3 regions of the Arthrobacter sp. TB 23 genome follow, and region 2 is predicted to be linked to each of the others. Evidence: predicted binding sites of a transcription regulator. Region 2 holds the regulator's gene; each other region holds the start of a gene.
The links. The regulator LexA, encoded in region 2, represses DNA repair genes until DNA is damaged. The targets are predictions, from matches to a motif close to TCGAACANNTGTTCGA.

Region 1 (5,778 bases), on a different contig from region 2:
AGAATTCGGCGCCCTCTTCGATCGGCATGTTCAGCACATCGGCGATGGTCTTGCCCTTGTAGTGGACTTCGAGCGTTTCCCGGTTGTAGCGCTGTCCGTGACATACCTCGCACGGCACGTATACGTCCGGGAGGAAGTTCATTTCAATCTTCAGGGTGCCGTCGCCGGAGCAGGCTTCGCAGCGGCCGCCCTTCACGTTGAATGAGAACCGGCCGGGGAGGTAGCCCCGGACCTTCGCCTCGGTGGTCTCGGCAAACAGCTTCCGGATGTTGTCGAAGACACCGGTGTAGGTGGCAGGGTTGGAGCGGGGTGTCCGGCCGATCGGGCTCTGGTCGACGTGGACCACTTTGTCGAGGTGTTCGAGGCCATCGATCCGCTTGTGCCGGCCGGCAACCTGCTTGGCGCCGTTGAGCTTGTTGGCCAGCACCTTGTAGAGGATCTCGTTGACCAGGGTGGACTTCCCTGACCCGCTGACACCCGTGACCGCGGTGAGGACGCCCAGCGGGAACGCAATGTCGAAGGACGTCAGGTTATGTTCGCGTGCACCGACCACCTTGAGCTGCCGGGACTTGTCGATCTTGCGGCGCTTCTTCGGGATCTCGATCTTCCGCCGACCGGAGAGGTAGTCACCGGTGATGGAACGCTCATTGGTGAGGAGGTCTTCAAGCAGACCGGAGTGGACCACCTCGCCGCCGTGCTCGCCGGCGCCGGGGCCGATGTCGACAATCCAGTCGGCTTCCTGGATGGTGTCCTCGTCATGCTCGACGACGATCAGGGTATTGCCGAGGTTACGGAGGCGGGCGAGCGTCTCGATCAGCCGCCGGTTGTCGCGCTGATGCAGCCCGATTGACGGTTCATCGAGAACGTAGAGTACGCCCACTAGTCCTGAACCGATCTGGGTTGCCAGCCGGATGCGCTGTGCCTCTCCGCCGGACAGGGTCCCGGAGGCGCGTTCGAGGTTCAGGTACTCGAGTCCGACGTCGAGCAGGAACTGCAGCCGGGCCTGGATTTCCTTGAGGACCTGGCTGGCAATCTGGGCTTCACGGCCGGTGAGCACCAGGTTGTTGAGGAAGTCGCTGCAGTCGCGCATTGGCATGGCTGCGACCGACGCAATGGATTTGCCGTTGATCAGGACCGAGAGTGAGGCCGGGTTCAGCCGGGCTCCGCCACACGCGGGGCACGGGATCTGCCGCATGTACTCCTCGTAGCGGTCGCGTGCGTGGTCGGATTCGGTTTCGAGATGCTTGCGGTGGATGTACTGCACAGCGCCTTCGAAGCCGGTGCTGTACTTGCGCTCCCGGCCGAACCTGTTCTTGTACTGCACCACCACCTTGTGATCTTTGCCGTACAGGGCTGCTTCCCGGGCGCGGTCCGGCAACTTGTGCCAGGGTACGTCCATCTTGAAGTTCAGCTCTTTCGAGAGACCTTCAAGCAGCCGGGTCCAGTACTCGAGGGTTGCGGTGCCCAGCGACCAGGGGGCGATGGCGCCTTCCGCCAGACTCAGGTCCGGGTTGGGGACGACCAGCTCTTCGTCAACCTCAAGCTTGGTGCCGATCCCGGTGCAGACGGGGCACGCGCCGAAGGGGTTGTTGAAAGAGAACGAGCGTGGCTCGATCTCATCGATGGCCAGGGGGTGCTCATTGGGGCAGGCCAGGTGCTCGGAGAACGCCCTGACGCGTTTGCTGTCTTTTTCGGGAAGATCAACGAAATCGGCGAGGACCCGGCCGTCGGCCAGCTTGAGCGCCGTCTCCACCGAGTCGGTGAGCCGCTGACTGATGCCGTCCTTGACCACCAGCCGGTCGACAATCACTTCGATGGTGTGTTTGTACTGTTTGCCGAGCTTGGGTGGATCGGAGAGCTGGACGACCTCGCCGTCGACACGGGCGCGGGCGTAGCCTTTGGCCGTCAGCTCCTGGAACAGGTCGACGAACTCTCCCTTGCGGCCTCGCACCACGGGGGCGAGGATCTGGAATCGGGTGCCCTCTTCGAGTTCAAGCAGCTGGTCGACGATCTGCTGCGGGGTCTGCTTGGCGACCGGTTCGCCACAGGTGGGGCAGTGGGGGCGTCCCACGCGGGCCCAGAGGAGGCGCATGTAGTCGTAAATCTCGGTGATGGTGCCGACTGTTGACCGGGGGTTCTTGTTGGTCGACTTCTGGTCGATGGACACCGCTGGCGACAGACCCTCAATAAAGTCAACGTCAGGCTTGTCCACCTGACCCAGGAACTGCCTGGCGTAGGCCGACAGGGACTCGACGTAGCGCCGCTGACCTTCCGCGAAGATCGTGTCGAACGCGAGGGATGACTTCCCCGACCCTGAGAGACCGGTGAAGACGATCATCGCGTCACGCGGCAGGTCGAGGTCAACGTTGCGCAGGTTGTGCTCGCGTGCTCCCTTGACGATCAGACGCGAAAGATCCTGCGACATTTTGGGATCGGAAAACTCAGATTCGAGCGAAGTTGCAATAGACACCCATTCACTCTAATTGAAACCATGTTCGAATACATATTCGATCGGCTGGTTTTCAGCGTGTCGTCGGCGCGTTGGCCCCCGATGTTCACCGACGGCGCAGAGCGGCCCGCAGATAGGCAACGGCCTCGTCCTCGGTGAGGCCGTTGGCCTTGATCACATCCGCGTATTTGTCGGCGGCTGCGGCCGCCCGTTGCCGTGCTTCATCTCCTGCCGCCGCGACAACGGTTCCTGCCCGCGACCGGGTGACCACAATGTTGGCCTGCTCCAGTTCCCGATACGCCCTGGCAACGGTGTTGACTGCTACTCCGAGGTGGCCGGCGAGGGTGCGCACGGGGGGCAGGCGAGTCCCGACGGGAAGGGATCCGTTGTTCGCGGCGTCGAGGATCTGCACGCGGAGTTGTTCGTAGGGTGGCACAGAGCTTGCCTGGTCAATGCGGAGCCAACTGGTGACATCGGAGCTGCCTGTTGCGCCTGGATTCACTGTGGCCTTTCCGGTCTCTGTCACTCGTCACTGTTGTCCGACCATTTCCCGGGCGGACCGCTGATGCCCATATTGTTCCATGCACCCCTGTGCCCCGAAAGTTTTGCCCATTTACCGGCGTGCCTAGACTGGGTTCATGCTTACTCTTCAGGATCTGACCATCCGCTCGATCTCGGTCAGCGAGATGGACAACAACGTCTACCTGCTCACCTCGAAGGCCACGGGCGCACAGGTGCTGATTGACGCCGCCGATGACGCTCCCGCCATCATGGCGCTCCTTGTCGAGGGCGCCACAGACACCACGGCTGAGCCGAAGCTGGCGCTGATCGTCACCACCCATTCGCACTGGGACCATGTTCGGGCGCTGGCCGACGTCGTCGGGCAGACGGGAGCGCGCACTGCGGCCGGCACGGAAGACGTCACCGACATAGCGGTGCCCACGGATGTTCGGCTGGAGCACGGGGATACTGCCACTTTCGAGGGCTTCGACCTCGAAGCCATCAAGTTGCGCGGACACACACCGGGGAGCGTTGCCCTGTTGTACCGCGACCCGCACGGCCCGGCACACCTGTTCACGGGGGATTCACTGTTCCCCGGCGGCATCGGGAACACCCAGGGCGACGCCGCCCGGTTTGAGTCGTTGCTCAAGGACGTGTCCGAGCGGATCTTCGACTATCTGCCGGACGACACCGTCGTGCATCCCGGCCATGGGAAGGGCACCACCGTCGGGGCTGAACGCCCGCAGCTTGAGGAATGGCGCGCCCGCGGCTGGTAAAACCGGCCGTCCGGCGGGCTCACCGCCGTCGGAACCCACCTTCCCGTCCACCTGTGTGCAGGTGCGTTGGCTGGCCCCCGGCTCAGGGCTGGCGGGAACTATCCCGCGGGGTCCTTGCTCCTACTTCGTCCGGTCTTGACGCCGACGGCGAAGATCCGGCGGAAGCCGAAGACTGTCCCCCAAGGTTCCTCGGGGTAGGCTCCACGCAGCAGGGCAGCATACTGTTCGACGAAGGCCGCGGCGTCGTCGTCGGACAGCGCATTCAGTACCGGGCGCAATCCGGTGCCCTTCAGCCATTGCAGCACCGGATCGGGTCCCGTGAGGACGTGCTGGTAGGTGGTCTCCCAGACGTCGGCGGTCATGCGCGCCTCGCTGAGCATCCGCAGGTACTCCTCCGGCTCCGACACGACGTCGGTATGCCTCAGCACTCCCCCGAGCTGGTCCCGCCAGGCGTTCGATCCGGCCAGTTCGCGCATCAAGGTGTGCGCCGGGGATCCGAAGTTGCCAGGAACCTGCAGGGCCAGCCAGGCACCTGGACGAAGCACCCGTGCCCACTTCTGCACCAGCTCGGCCTGACCCGGCACCCACTGCAGGACGGCGTTGGTGACGACGACGTCGACGTCGACGTCGTCTGCGGGTGAGAAGTCTCGGATATCACCGGTCTCGAACCGCAGGTTCGGCGGCGGGTCGGCTTGGTCATTGGCGCGCTGCACCATGTCGGCGGATGAGTCGATGCCCAGCACCCCGGCGTCGGGCCAGCGTTCGGCCAGCAGCCGGGTGAGGTCCCCCGGCCCGCACCCGAGATCGACGACCACCCGCGGATCGGCATGGTTGACCCGACCGACCAGGTCGAGGAACGGCCTGCCCCGGTGGTCAGAGAACAGTGAATACTGGGTGGGATCCCATCGCATGACTCCAGCGTATCCGGCGGTGAGGCAGCTACGGATAGGCTGGAGTCCTATGAGAATTCAGGAACACCTCCCCGCAGGCACGGATCAGCCCGACGACGTTTACGGCGCCTTCCTCGAGTGGACGACCAGCGAGGGAATGAGCCTGTATCCGGCGCAGGATGAAGCTGTGCTGGAGCTGGTCTCCGGGAACAACGTGATCCTCGCGACGCCCACCGGATCGGGGAAGTCGCTGGTGGCGGTCGCAGCCCATTTCGATGCGATCGCCCGCGGGAAACGCAGCTACTACACGGCTCCGATCAAGGCTCTGGTGTCCGAGAAGTTTTTCGCCCTCTGCGAGACCTTCGGTGCCGAGAATGTCGGGATGATCACCGGTGATTCAGGGGTCAACCAGGACGCACCGATCATCTGCTGCACAGCAGAAATCCTGGCGAACATCGCGCTTCGTGAAGGTGCGCTGGCCGACGTCGGCACCGTCATCATGGACGAGTTCCACTTCTACTCCGACCCGCAGCGCGGCTGGGCGTGGCAGGTTCCCCTCCTTGAACTCCCCCAGGCCCAGTTCCTGCTAATGTCGGCGACCCTCGGCGATATGACCCGTTTCGAGGAGGAGCTGACCGAGCGCACCGACCGCACGACCACCACGATCAGCAGCGCCGAACGGCCCATCCCGCTGCACTTCTACTACGTAGAGACCACCGTTCAGGAATCGCTGGAAGAACTCCTCAGTACCCGGCAGGCGCCGGTGTATGTGGTGCACTTCAGCCAGGCCGAAGCGATTGAACGCGCCCAGAACCTGATGAGCGTGAACGTCTGCTCCCGGGAGGAGAAGGACAGGATCGCCGACCTGATCGCGACCTTCCGGTTCTCCTCCGGGTTCGGCAAGACACTCAACCGACTGGTCCGGCACGGCATCGGCATCCACCACGCCGGGATGCTCCCCAAGTACCGTCGGCTGGTGGAGCAGCTCGCGCAGGCGGGACTACTTAAGGTCATCTGCGGCACCGACACCCTCGGCGTCGGGATCAACGTCCCCATCCGCACGGTGCTCCTGACCGCACTGAGCAAGTACGACGGCGTCCGCACCCGGCTGCTCAACGCCCGCGAGTTCCACCAGATCGCGGGCCGGGCGGGGCGGGCCGGT
Region 2 (5,778 bases):
TCCGGGTTTTCCAGGGCTGCGGTGCCGAGGTTCACCCGGTGCGCGCCGAGTTCCAGGGCTGCGTCGAGGGAAGCGTCATCGCGGATTCCCCCGGACAGCTCCACCTTGATGTCGAGTTCGTTAATCACGCGTCCGAGCAGTTCGCGGTTTGAGCCCCGGCCGAAGGCTGCGTCAAGGTCCACCAGGTGCACCCATTCGGCGCCGTCCTGCTGCCAGGCGAGGGCCGCCTCGAGGGCGTCACCGTAACCTGTTTCGCTGCCGGCCTCGCCCTGGACCAGGCGGACAGCCTGCCCGTCGACGACGTCGACGGCAGGAAGCAGTTCGAGAATGGGGGATTCAGTAAAGGGGCTCATCGGGTGTTGTGACTCTTTCGTAGCTGTCGGAGGTCTGGAATCAGATGTCGGTCAGGGTCAGGAGGTAGGCAGCGAGGAGCGCCATTCCCGCCAGGACCCAGAAGCTGATGATCAGGGCCTTGGGTAGTTCCTGCCGCCGGAAGGAGATAGCCCCACCGATCAACAGGCCCGCGAGCCCCATCAACACTATGCTCCACATGACTACCGCAGCCCGGCTGTCCAGTTGGAGAGCAGACGGGCCCCGGCGTCACCGGACTTTTCGGGGTGGAACTGGGTGGCGCTGAGGGGACCGTTTTCCACGGCGGCAATGAACTGACCGCCGTGGTCCGCCCAGGTCACCATTGGGGGCTTCATGGCTGGCTGGGTGACCTCGAACTTCCACTGCTGCACGCCGTAGGAGTGCACAAAGTAGAACCGCTCGTCCTCGATGCCTTCGAACAGTTGTGACCCCTCGGCTGCCTTCACCGTGTTCCAGCCCATGTGCGGGACGACGTCAGCCTGCAACCGTTCAACGGTGCCTGGCCACTCGCCCATTCCCGCGGTCCGGACGCCGTGCTCGACGCCCTCCTCGAAGAGGATTTGCAGGCCGACGCAGATGCCAAGCACTGGCCTGCCGCCCGCCACCCGCCGGCCGATCATGCGCAGTGCATCGACATCCTTCAGACCCTTCATCACGGTCGCGAAGGCTCCGACGCCGGGCACCACCAACCCGTCGGCGTTCAGGACGTCGTCGGGTTTGGCGCTCAACGTCACTTCAGCGCCGACGTGTTCCAGGGCACGGACCGCTGAACGGATGTTCCCCGAACCGTAGTCCAGAACCGTTACGCGTGGCGCACTCATAGTGCCCCCTTGGTGGACGGGATGCCCTCCACGCGTGGGTCCGGTTCCACTGCAGCGCGCAGCGCCCGAGCGAACGCCTTGAACTGGGCTTCGACAATGTGGTGTGGATCCCGTCCACCCAACACCGTCATGTGCAGACAGATCTGGGCATGCAGGGTGATCGCCTCGAAGACGTGCCGGGTCAGCGAGCCGGTGAAGTGCCCTCCGATCAGGTGGTATTCCTGGCCTGCAGGCTCACCCGTGTGCACCAGGTATGGCCGGCCGGAGATGTCGACGACGGCGTTGGCCAACGCCTCATCCAGGGGCACCGTCGCTTCGCCGAACCTGCGGATCCCGGCCTTCGTCCCCAGGGCCTCCCGGAGCACCTCGCCGATGGTGATGGCGACATCCTCGACGGTGTGGTGGACATCGATGTGCGTGTCACCGGTGGCTCGGACCGTGAGGTCGATCAGTGAGTGCTTGGCCAGCGCAGTCAGCATGTGGTCGTAGAACGGCACCGAGGTGCTGATCTCCGCGCGTCCGGTGCCGTCAAGATCGAGCTCGACAAACACCGACGACTCGCTGGTGGTCCGTTCCCGGCTCGCAGTGCGTCCGACAGTGGTTTCCACGCTCATGGCTATCCTTCGATTGGTACGTAGCGGATGGGTGACGGTAGGGACAGCACCGGGCGCCGCTTGGAAAGGGTCTATCACCAGTCTAGGAGACGGTCCCCTCCAGCAGGGCACCGAGGGTGTCGAGGAACGCTGTGGTTTCCGTCTCGGTGCCTGCGGTGACCCGGAGGTGACCGGGAATACCGACGTCGCGAATCAGCACTCCCCCGTCGAGCAGGCCCTGCCAGATGCGGTGCGGGTCGTCCAGTCCGCCGAAGAGAACGAAGTTGGCGTCCGAGGGCACCGGGGTCAACCCGAGGTGTTGGAGACTGGTCACTATCCGATCGCGTTGCACCTTGATGTTTTCCACGTTGGCAAGCAATCGGTCAGAGTGGGTCAGGGCCGCGTTCGCTGCCGCCTGGGTGATGGCCGAAAGGTGGTACGGCAACCGGACCAGGCGCAGCGCGTCAGCAACCTCGGGGGCCGCCGCCAGGTAACCGAGCCTCGTCCCGGCCATCGCGAAAGCCTTGCTCATGGTGCGTGACACCACAAGACGTTCCCGGCCCGCCAGCAGGCTGAGGGCGCTGACGGTGCCTGCGTGGGCGAACTCGGCATAGGCCTCATCGACGATCACGATTGCCTGCGCGTCGCTGCCCGCCTCATAAACCGCTTCCACCACATCCAGGCCCAGCGCTGAGCCGGTCGGGTTGTTCGGCGAGCACAGGAAGACGAGGTTCGCGCCGGATTCGCGCACTTCGCGGGCCGCGTCGGCGGCGCTGAGCTCGAACCTGTCGTTACCCTGCCCTGCGATATAGCGGGTGCCGGTGCTGCTGGCCAGCAACGGATACATGGAGTAGGTCGGGGGGAAGCCGATGGCTGATCGACCCGGGCCACCGAAGGCCTGCAGCAGGTGCTGCAGTACCTCGTTGGATCCGTTGGCGGCCCACAGGTTTTCGGGCGTCAGTCCGTGGCCGAGGTAGCGTGCGAGATTGGTCCGGAGTTCGGTGAACTCACGGTCGGGGTAACGGTTCAGCCCCCCGACCTCCCGGCTCACCGCATCAACGATTGCCTGCCGGACATCGTCCGGCACTCCATGGGTATTCTCATTGACGTTTAGGAGGATGGGGACATCCAACTGGGGTGCCCCGTAGGGGTGCTTGCCCCGCAGATCCTCACGCAGGGGCAACCGGCTCAACCGCTCAAACTGTTCGCTCACCTGTCAAGGTTAAGCGTGGAGTGCTGCAGGTGCAGAATCGACGGGCCTTCACCCTTCATCAGGATCTTCACCGCGTTCGCAGAAGCTCCACACCCGGTGGCCGATACTGGCCGACCGGGTTGGAGGGTTCTGGGGGTGCAGCACTGGCTGTCGAGGAGTTACCGGTTGGTGGGGACATCCAGTTGCTGCCCTGCCTGCAGCACTGAGGTGCCCAGGCTGTTCAGTTCAACGATCTCGGAGACGACGATGCGCGGATCGCGGTCCGGAGCGAACTCGGTTGCCAGCTGCCAGATGGTTTCGCCGGCTGCGACGCTGACACTGACGGTCTCGGTCACCTCTCCGCCTTCAGCTGATGCCTTGGCAGGCGAGTTGAAAAATCCTGACAACATCAGAACGGCCGACGCGAGTAGCACGATCGGCAATCCGACCAACAGGAGCCGGCCCCTGCGGGTAAGCCGCAGCTTGGTGGCGCCGCTCTTGGTCGCGTCGCTTTCGGTGGTGGGGAAATTCTGGTGTGTGGTGATGACAGACATGGATACACCTCTCTGTACTCTCGAATCAGTCCATTCGGTCCTGGGGTATGAGCCCGGGACCAACCCTGAAGGTTGAAGGCGGTGTTCGAGCTAAAACCGGCGATTCCTGTTTTGTTCGAACTTATCTTCGAATTACTGCTTGTTTATTTTTAGCACTGATTGACGAACTTTGTCGAGACACGATCGAACAAATGTTTGAAAACGTGTCCTGACTCCCTTACCGTTAGGGCAAGGATGAAGGTTCGGGATCCAGCAGAAACCAGCACATCATCCGCCACTGACAAAATAAGCTCGGCCCCTGGAATCCAGGGATCTGCCGGGGTACATGGATTCTTATCGAAGGGACAGCGACCGTGAAAGAGTCCGACGCACCACTGGATGAACCGGCCTCCGACCTTGCCCCGGCTGACCCCGCCCCGGCCGTCCTGCCAGCCCGTGGCCGCCCGCGTGGGCGCCAGGTGCCCAAGGGCATGACGCCCCGCCAGAAGAAGATCCTTGAGACCATTCAGCGGGCCATCGGCACCAACGGGTATCCGCCCTCCATGCGCGAGATCGGAGACACGGTGGGGCTCGCCAGTCTCTCGAGCGTCACCCATCAGTTGTCGCAGCTCGAGCGGATGGGCTATCTCAGGCGCGATCCGAAGCGCCCCCGCGCCATGGAGATCCTGCTTCCGCTGACCCTCGACCATGATCAGCACAGCGGCGAAGAAGGATCGGGGCAGGGCACGACACCGGACGTCGGCGGCGCGATCGACGCAGCCATGGTTCCGATGGTGGGGCGGATCGCTGCCGGCGGCCCGGTGCTGGCCGACCAGGTAGTGGAAGATGTCATGCCGCTACCCCGCCAGTTGGTGGGCCACGGCGATCTCTTCATGTTGCGGGTCTATGGCGATTCGATGATCGACGCCGCCATTTGCGACGGTGACTGGGTAGTGGTCCGGCGCCAGCAGGAAGCACAGAACGGTGACATCGTGGCCGCGCTCCTCGACGACGAGGCGACTGTGAAGACTTTCCGTCAGCGCGACGGTCACACCTGGCTGCTCCCCCAGAACACCCAGTACGAGCCGATCCTGGGAGACCTCGCCACGATTATGGGCAAGGTCGTCTCGGTCATGCGCGCCCTCTAACCCCCGGGCGTGGGTTTTCCTGCCAGCCGCTCCAGGACGCCGACCGCCGTCGTGCGATCGGTGGTGGACCAAAAAGGCGGCAGCGCGGCACGCAGGAATGATCCGTAGCGTGCGTTGGCGAGCCTGGAATCGAGGATCGCCACCACCCCCTTGTCTTCGGCTGCGCGGATGAGGCGTCCGGCGCCCTGAGCGAGGCGGACGGCCGCGTGGGTTGCCGAAACACTCATGAAACCGTTTCCACCGGCTTTCGCTACGGCTCTCGTCCGAGCTGTCATGAGTGGGTCGTCAGGGCGCGGGAAGGGAATGCGGTCGATGGTCACCAGCCGGCACGACCGGCCTGGCACATCGACGCCCTGCCAGAGTGACATGGTGCCGAAGAGGCACGTGTCCGGCTCATCCGAGAATTGTTTGACCAGCGCCGACATTGACGATTCGCCCTGGCACAGGATTTCGAAGTCGACCCGAGGGCGCAGTGCTTCGGCCGCGTCTTCGGCCGCGCGGCGGGAGGAAAAAAGTCCCAGCGCCCCACCCCGCGATGCTTTCAGCAAGACCTCCAGTTCGTCGAGCTGCTCAGGCGAGGTGCCCCGCTCCGGCTTTGGAAGGTCCTTCGCGACATACAGGACGCCCTGCTTCGGGTAGTCGAAGGGGCTGCCGACGTCGACGCCGGTCCATGACGGCGCCGAGGCGCCCGCGAGACCGAGCGAACCGGCGACTGGACCGAATTCGGCCCCGATGGCGAGCGTTGCCGAGGTCAGGACCACTGTGTGATCGGCGAACAGGCCTTCCCGCAGCTTCCCGGCCACGGACAGTGGCGCGATGTTGATGGTCGCGGGTGCGTCGTCGTCGGGCTGTGAATACCCGGTGCCCGGTGAGAAGGTGCTTGGCCGTGAGGCCCAGAGCACCTCACCGGCCGGTGTCGCCGTCAGAAGCCGCTCGCAAAGTTCGAAGACGGCGAGGACGTGGGACTTCGCCATCTGCCGGCCACCGTCTGCCGGGGTCGGTCCGTCTCCTTTGGCGTCCGACAGGACGGCCCGGCAGGCTTCGCGGACCTGCGTGATCGCCGTTTCCTGCTCCTCGGTGAGTCCGGCAGCCATTAATCCCGTGGGGATCCCGGTGACT
Region 3 (5,778 bases), on a different contig from region 2:
GCTGTCCCCCTGGCGATCATGCTGGGATTTGCAGTCCTTGCCACCGTGATATCGCGCCTGCTGCCGGACCGGGGTGCCCGCTTGTGAAACACATCATGGGAATTGCCCTGGTAGAGGTTCAACGTTTCCTCCGGGACAGGTCGAACATCTTTTTTGTCTTCATTTTTCCTTTGCTCCTCATTCTGTTGCTCGGCTCCCAATTCGGGGCCAATAGCGGACGGTCCCAGGTGGCGCTGTCGGGCGGGTCCGGTACTGCCCTGGAAAGTGCTTTGAAGGTTCAGCTGGAAGAAGATGGCCTCCAGGTGTCGTTTGCCGGTGAGGAAACGGTGAAACAGCAGCTGGGCCGTGCCCGAATCGACGTCGGCATTTTCATCAGCGATGACGACGCCGCGGACTACTCCGCGGGTCAGGAGGCCGACCTCGAGGTGATATCAGCGTCGCAGGCCTCGGCACAGGCCGTACTGCAGGAGGTGCGGACGTCAGTCCAGACGGTCAGCACAGCACAGCTACAGCGATCGCTCCTCCAGGAAGCGGGCGTCAGCGCGGCCGAGGCGACCACCGCCCTGGAGCGGGCGGAAACTTCTGTGGTACCCCCCGGACTGGAAATCGTGGACACCGACGACGTATCGCAGGAATTTTTGGGCTTGGGACGGTTCGATCTGGGCGCCACCCAGCAACTTCTGCTTTTCGTCTTCCTGAGCTCCCTCACCGGGGCTGCGACCCTCATCAACGCGCGGCGTCTCGGGGTGATCTCCCGCGTGATGGCCGCCCCGGTGACAAGCTGGCAGGCTGTGGCGGGGCAGGCACTGGGACGGTTCGGCATTGCCGTTGTCCAGGGGGCGTACATCATGGTTGGCACTGCTGTGCTGTTTGGCGTGCAGTGGGGCGATCCGTGGTTGGCAGGACTCGTTTTGGCGTTCTTCTGTGCGGTCTCCGCTGCTGCAGCGATGGTGATCGGCTCGGTCATGGATAACGACAGCGCCGCCTCGGGAGTGGGCGTGGGCCTCGGTCTCGTGTTGGCCGGTCTGGGCGGCTCGATGGTGCCCCCGGAGTTCTTCTCCGACACCCTTCAGACAGTGTCCCGGGTGACCCCGCACCGGTGGGCTTACGACGCGTTCGCTGAGATCCAACGACATGAAGGCACGTTGACTGACATTCTTCCGCAGCTTGCGGTGCTCGCAGGGATGGCTGTGGCTTTGCTGACCCTCGGCTCCATCCTGCTACGGCGCAGCCTCAGCAGGGCGCTCTAGACCAGACGCGCGCGTGCAATATTCCGGGCGTGGGTCCAGACAGCAAAAAAGATCAGCGGCACATGGATTGCGGGCAGGTTGTGGGCGAACCACCTGGGTAGGTAGATATCGGTCACCGAACCGGTGGAATCGCCGAGGCGTTGGGCCAGTGGGGTGAGCGGACAATGAAACCCGTTGCCGGCAAAAACAACAAGCTCGCTGCCGACAACGGCTGCAGCGACTCCCGCCCGCTGGTCTGTCCTTCCCCGTAACCCGGAGTAAAGCAGGTAAACCATGCATGCTTCGATGGAGAACCAGGCGGCGGTATGGAAGGACTTGACCGCCCGTAAGGCCCGCTGGTGTTCAGCCATGGGTGGCTCCTTTCGCCCTCGTTGGCCTCCAGAGTGCACCCATCTGCGGCCAAGTGGCAGAGTCCAAGGGCCTGTCCGCACAGCTGCCCTATGCTTGGACCATGGACTTCCTTCGCCTTCTGCTCGTCTTTCTCCACATTCTCGGTACGGCCGCCATCGTGGGCGGCTGGTTGGCCACATTCAAGCACCCCACCGTCACGCAGTGGCAGTGGATCGGCGCCCTCACCCAACTGGTCACGGGCCTGCTGCTGGTGGGTCTCGCTGAGATGGGCGACGGCGACGGCCCGAACCACGCCAAAATAGCCGTCAAGCTGGTCCTGACCATCGGCGTGGTTGTCGCCGCGTTCATCGGCCGCCGTAAGGCCAAGTCCGGACACGACGTCGCTAAGGGACTGGCGCACGGCGTCGGCGGTCTTGCACTGATCAACGTCGCGGTAGCAGTCTTCTGGAGCTAGCCCGAGTCAGTGCCGGGCGAGGGGACGCGCTGGGCCATCAGTTCCGCTTCGAGACGCGCTATGTCGTTTCGATGACAGAGTTCTGTGCCGGGTGTCATCGCTGCAGCGCTTCCGGCAGCTAGGGCTGTCAGGAAGGCGCTATCAACGGGTGAGCCCTGCGCAAGTCGGAGAACAAATGCCCCGAGAAAACTGTCGCCTGCTCCCACCGTGCTGACGACCTGCACTGACGGGGCCGGTAGCCGGATGGTGCCGGCCTCGGATGCAAGCACTGCCCCGGCATGGCCTAGGGTCAGTGCGACATATTCCGCTGCCCGGTCGGCGACCAGGCCCGACGCCGCCTCAATCTGAGCCTGCTCAGTGTCAAGCGCCCGGCCGAGATGAGTCGCCAGCTCCCGCCGGCTGGGCTTGACCAGAAACACCCCTTCTGCCAGCGCCTCGGACAGTGCTGCACCCGAGGCATCCACGACACAGCGGGCGCCGACCTTCCTGGCCAGGCGCGCCACCCGGGCATAAAAATCGTCCGGCACCCCGGGAGGGAGGCTTCCGCTGGCTATGACATACCCTTCCGGCAGAATCGCCTCCGAAACGAGCGCGAGACAGGCTCGCCACTCGGATTTGCTGAGCTCTGGGCCTTCGAGCACAAACCGGAATTGGGCGCCCGTCCCCGTCTCGTCGACGGTGAAACTTTCGCGGGTACTTCCTTCGATGGGTGCAACGAGGACCGGGATCCGCTCGGCTTCGATGAGGCGACGATACGCCTCCCCGGTTGGACCGCCGGCCGTGCATACGGCGAGCACCTGTCCGCCGAGTCGCTGGATAACCCTTGCCGCGTTCATTCCTCCGCCGCCCGGTTCCAGTCGGCTCGCGGAGCACCGAAGTTTATGACCACCGATGACCTGGTCAGTGGACGTGTAAACGTCCAACGCAGGGTTCACCGTCAAACTAAGAATCGGTTTGGGATGCCGCGGCGTGGGCGCCCGTTGAGAGTCTCCAGAGTCGGAGCTGGCCGCTTTGCCATTCATTGAGTACTACCCCCTGCGGTGGGTTTACGCCCAACTTACTCCCTGGTCAGTGCTACGTCACGAGGTGCCATTTTGCCGGTTTTTGGTTCGAATATTTGTTTGAGAGAGTTGTCCACATAGGCCCCATAATTCTCCGCAGTGTCGGAGCGGTTTGGGACAATGGAGGTATGGACGGCAGCAGGGCTCCATCAGTGACTGAGAAGGAACTTCCCTTCCCGGGAACGGCTCCGCGCGGCCCGTCAAGCCTGGGCAATACCGCTGATGGCAATACCGCTGATGACAGTACCGCTGATGGCAGCGCTGGCCCGGATGCTGGCACGCGTGCCTTACTCGACGCCCTCACGGCACTGAGGCCAGCCACGAACCCGGCCGGGATGATCGACCAGCTCCGCGGCCTGGAGGACCTCAAATCCGCCATCGCCGGAGTACAGGCCCGGATCGCGGTTGCCTTCGACCGCTCTGAACGCCACCACCAGGCCCAGACCGGGGTGCCAACCGCGGAGCAGGGCAAAAGTATCGGCGCGCAGGTCGCGTTGGCCCGGCGGGAATCCCCCTCCCGCGGCAACCGGCTCCTGGGCCTCGCCCAGGCCCTGGTCACCGAGATGCCCCACACTCTGGCTGCCCTGCACACCGGCCAGCTCAACGAATGGCGAGCCACCCTGTTAGTGAAAGAAACAGCATGCCTCTCCAGCTCCGACCGGACCGCCGTCGATGAAGAACTCAGCCCCGACACCGGGACCTTCACCGGGTGCGGGGACAAAACCATCATCGCCGCGGCCAAGGCTGCCGCCTACCGTCGGGACCCCCGCTCCGTGGTCAACCGCGCAGCCCACGCAGCCAACGAACGATTCGTCAGCATCCGCCCAGCACCGGACACCATGGCCTACCTCACCGCCCTGCTGCCGGTGAAGGAAGCCGTCACCGCCTACACGGCACTATCCCGGCACGCCGATACCGCCAGGGCGACCGGGGACACCCGATCCCGAGGCCAACTCATGGCCGACACCCTCGTCGAACGCACCACCGGGGTACCCGGGGGTGTCTCCCGCGTCGAACTGCAAGTGATCATCACCGACCGCGCCCTCCTCCAAGGTGACAGCGAACCGGCCAGAATCCCCGGCTACGGCATCGTCCCCTCGTCCTGGGCCCGGGACCTCATCCACCCCACTGACATCCACCCCGACATCAACCCCGCTGGCAGTGACCCTGCTGACGCTGAGCGGCATGCCTTCGACGTCTGGGTCCGGCGCCTTTACACCACACCAACAAGCGGTGATCTGGTCGCCCTGGACTCCAAAGCGCGGCTCTTCACCCCGGCGCAACGCCGGTTCATCACCGCAAGGGACCACACCTGCCGCACCCCGTACTGCGACGCGCCAATCCGACACTACGACCACATCATTCCCTGGCACCAAAGCGGCCGGACGTCGATCACCAACGGCGCCGGACTCTGCGAAGCCTGCAACCACACCAAAGAACAACCCGGCTGGGGAGCCCACCCACGCCCAGGACCCAGACACACCCTCCGAATCACCACTCCGACCGGACACAGGTACACATCCACCGCCCCACCCCTCCCCGGCGCCCGGTACCGGATCTGACCCTGCGGGGTCTTTGTCTTCCCAGTAGTCTTGGCAGTCACACGATGCAATGGGTCATGAGGAAGAGGAACCCGTGATGACGGAGACGACAACAGACGAGGTACTTGCCGAGCTGGCCTCCCTCGAGGATCCCGGAATCAGAGTGGTGAATGCGAGGCACGGGGACGATCACGGAGTAAATCTGGGGAAGCTGCGCGCCGTAGCCAAGCGTTTGAAGACTCAACACGACCTTGCAGTGAGCCTCTGGGCAACCGGTGATACAGCTGCAAGGTTGGTCGCGCTTCTGATCTGCCGCCCGAAGGCTTTCGAACGTGACGAGCTGGACTCGATGCTCAGGGAAGCTCGTGCACCCAAAGTGCATGACTGGCTCGTCAACTATGTGGTGAAGAAGAGCCCGTTCGCCGAAGATTTACGGATCGTTTGGTTTGCCGACCTGAATCCCGTCGTGGCGGCTGCCGGTTGGGCACTGACTTCGGAACGAGTGATCAAGAGTCCCGATGGCCTGGACCTTCAGGCCCTGCTCGATGTTATTGAAGCAGAGATGAAGGACGCCCCGGATCGGCTTCAGTGGGCGATGAACCACTGTCTGGCGATGATTGGGATTGAACACGTCGAGCATCGTGCTCGAGCGCTTGATATCGGTGAGCGCCTTGAGGTCCTCAAGGACTACCCGACTCCCCCAAACTGCACCTCACCGTTCGCGCCGAGCTGGATCAACGAGATGGTGAGCCGGCAGGGGACCCAGGAAACTGGGTAAGCATGCGGATCGTCTCCTGGAACTGCGCGATGGGTTCCTCAAAGAAGGCCCACCTCCCGGCACGCCGCGCACACATGGTGGGAGCATTGCATTCACGGCGACCCAGCGTCGCGTAGGTGTCTCAGTACACCTAGGAGACCGGTCGAGGACACCCAGCAAACTCGATGACCACGCTTCAGTCGGTGCATAAACGCTCTCAGGCGTGAACACCATGAAACAGGCGGGGCAGACGTGGGGAGGTATCCCGGATAGGCTGTGAATACGGCCTTAATCGTGGTCTCTATATTAGGAGTAACGATGCGCGCACTTGTGGTCTACGAGTCTCTGTGGGGCAATACCGAGA

Region 1: a site for LexA is predicted at 2,496-2,511, ahead of uvrA (excinuclease ABC subunit UvrA). Genes of this name have one in related genera too.
Region 3: a site for LexA is predicted at 3,165-3,180, ahead of B384_RS0107405 (DUF222 domain-containing protein). Genes of this name have one in related genera too.

What each region holds. Positions count from the first base shown of each region.
Region 1 is NZ_ALPM01000104.1:3,015-8,792, reverse strand. It holds gene uvrA (excinuclease ABC subunit UvrA) at 1-2,425, opposite strand, end outside; gene B384_RS0114275 (GntR family transcriptional regulator) at 2,556-2,951, opposite strand; gene B384_RS0114270 (MBL fold metallo-hydrolase) at 3,088-3,726, shown strand; gene B384_RS19080 (trans-aconitate 2-methyltransferase) at 3,825-4,637, opposite strand; partial or broken gene B384_RS19075 (DEAD/DEAH box helicase) at 4,687-5,778, shown strand, end outside.
Region 2 is NZ_ALPM01000085.1:11,477-17,254, forward strand. It holds gene priA (bifunctional 1-(5-phosphoribosyl)-5-((5-phosphoribosylamino)methylideneamino)imidazole-4-carboxamide isomerase/phosphoribosylanthranilate isomerase PriA) at 1-353, opposite strand, end outside; gene B384_RS20835 (hypothetical protein) at 394-540, opposite strand; gene hisH (imidazole glycerol phosphate synthase subunit HisH) at 555-1,193, opposite strand; gene hisB (imidazoleglycerol-phosphate dehydratase HisB) at 1,190-1,807, opposite strand; gene B384_RS0112435 (histidinol-phosphate transaminase) at 1,890-2,999, opposite strand; gene B384_RS0112440 (LysM peptidoglycan-binding domain-containing protein) at 3,158-3,532, opposite strand; gene lexA (transcriptional repressor LexA) at 4,003-4,659, shown strand; partial or broken gene B384_RS0112450 (ATP-dependent DNA helicase) at 4,656-5,778, opposite strand, start outside.
Region 3 is NZ_ALPM01000056.1:25,636-31,413, forward strand. It holds gene B384_RS0107380 (ABC transporter permease) at 1-87, shown strand, start outside; gene B384_RS0107385 (ABC transporter permease) at 96-1,250, shown strand; gene B384_RS0107390 (hypothetical protein) at 1,247-1,600, opposite strand; gene B384_RS0107395 (hypothetical protein) at 1,702-2,055, shown strand; gene B384_RS0107400 (1-phosphofructokinase family hexose kinase) at 2,052-2,996, opposite strand; gene B384_RS0107405 (DUF222 domain-containing protein) at 3,245-4,678, shown strand; gene B384_RS0107410 (DNA alkylation repair protein) at 4,755-5,435, shown strand; gene B384_RS0107415 (flavodoxin family protein) at 5,733-5,778, shown strand, end outside.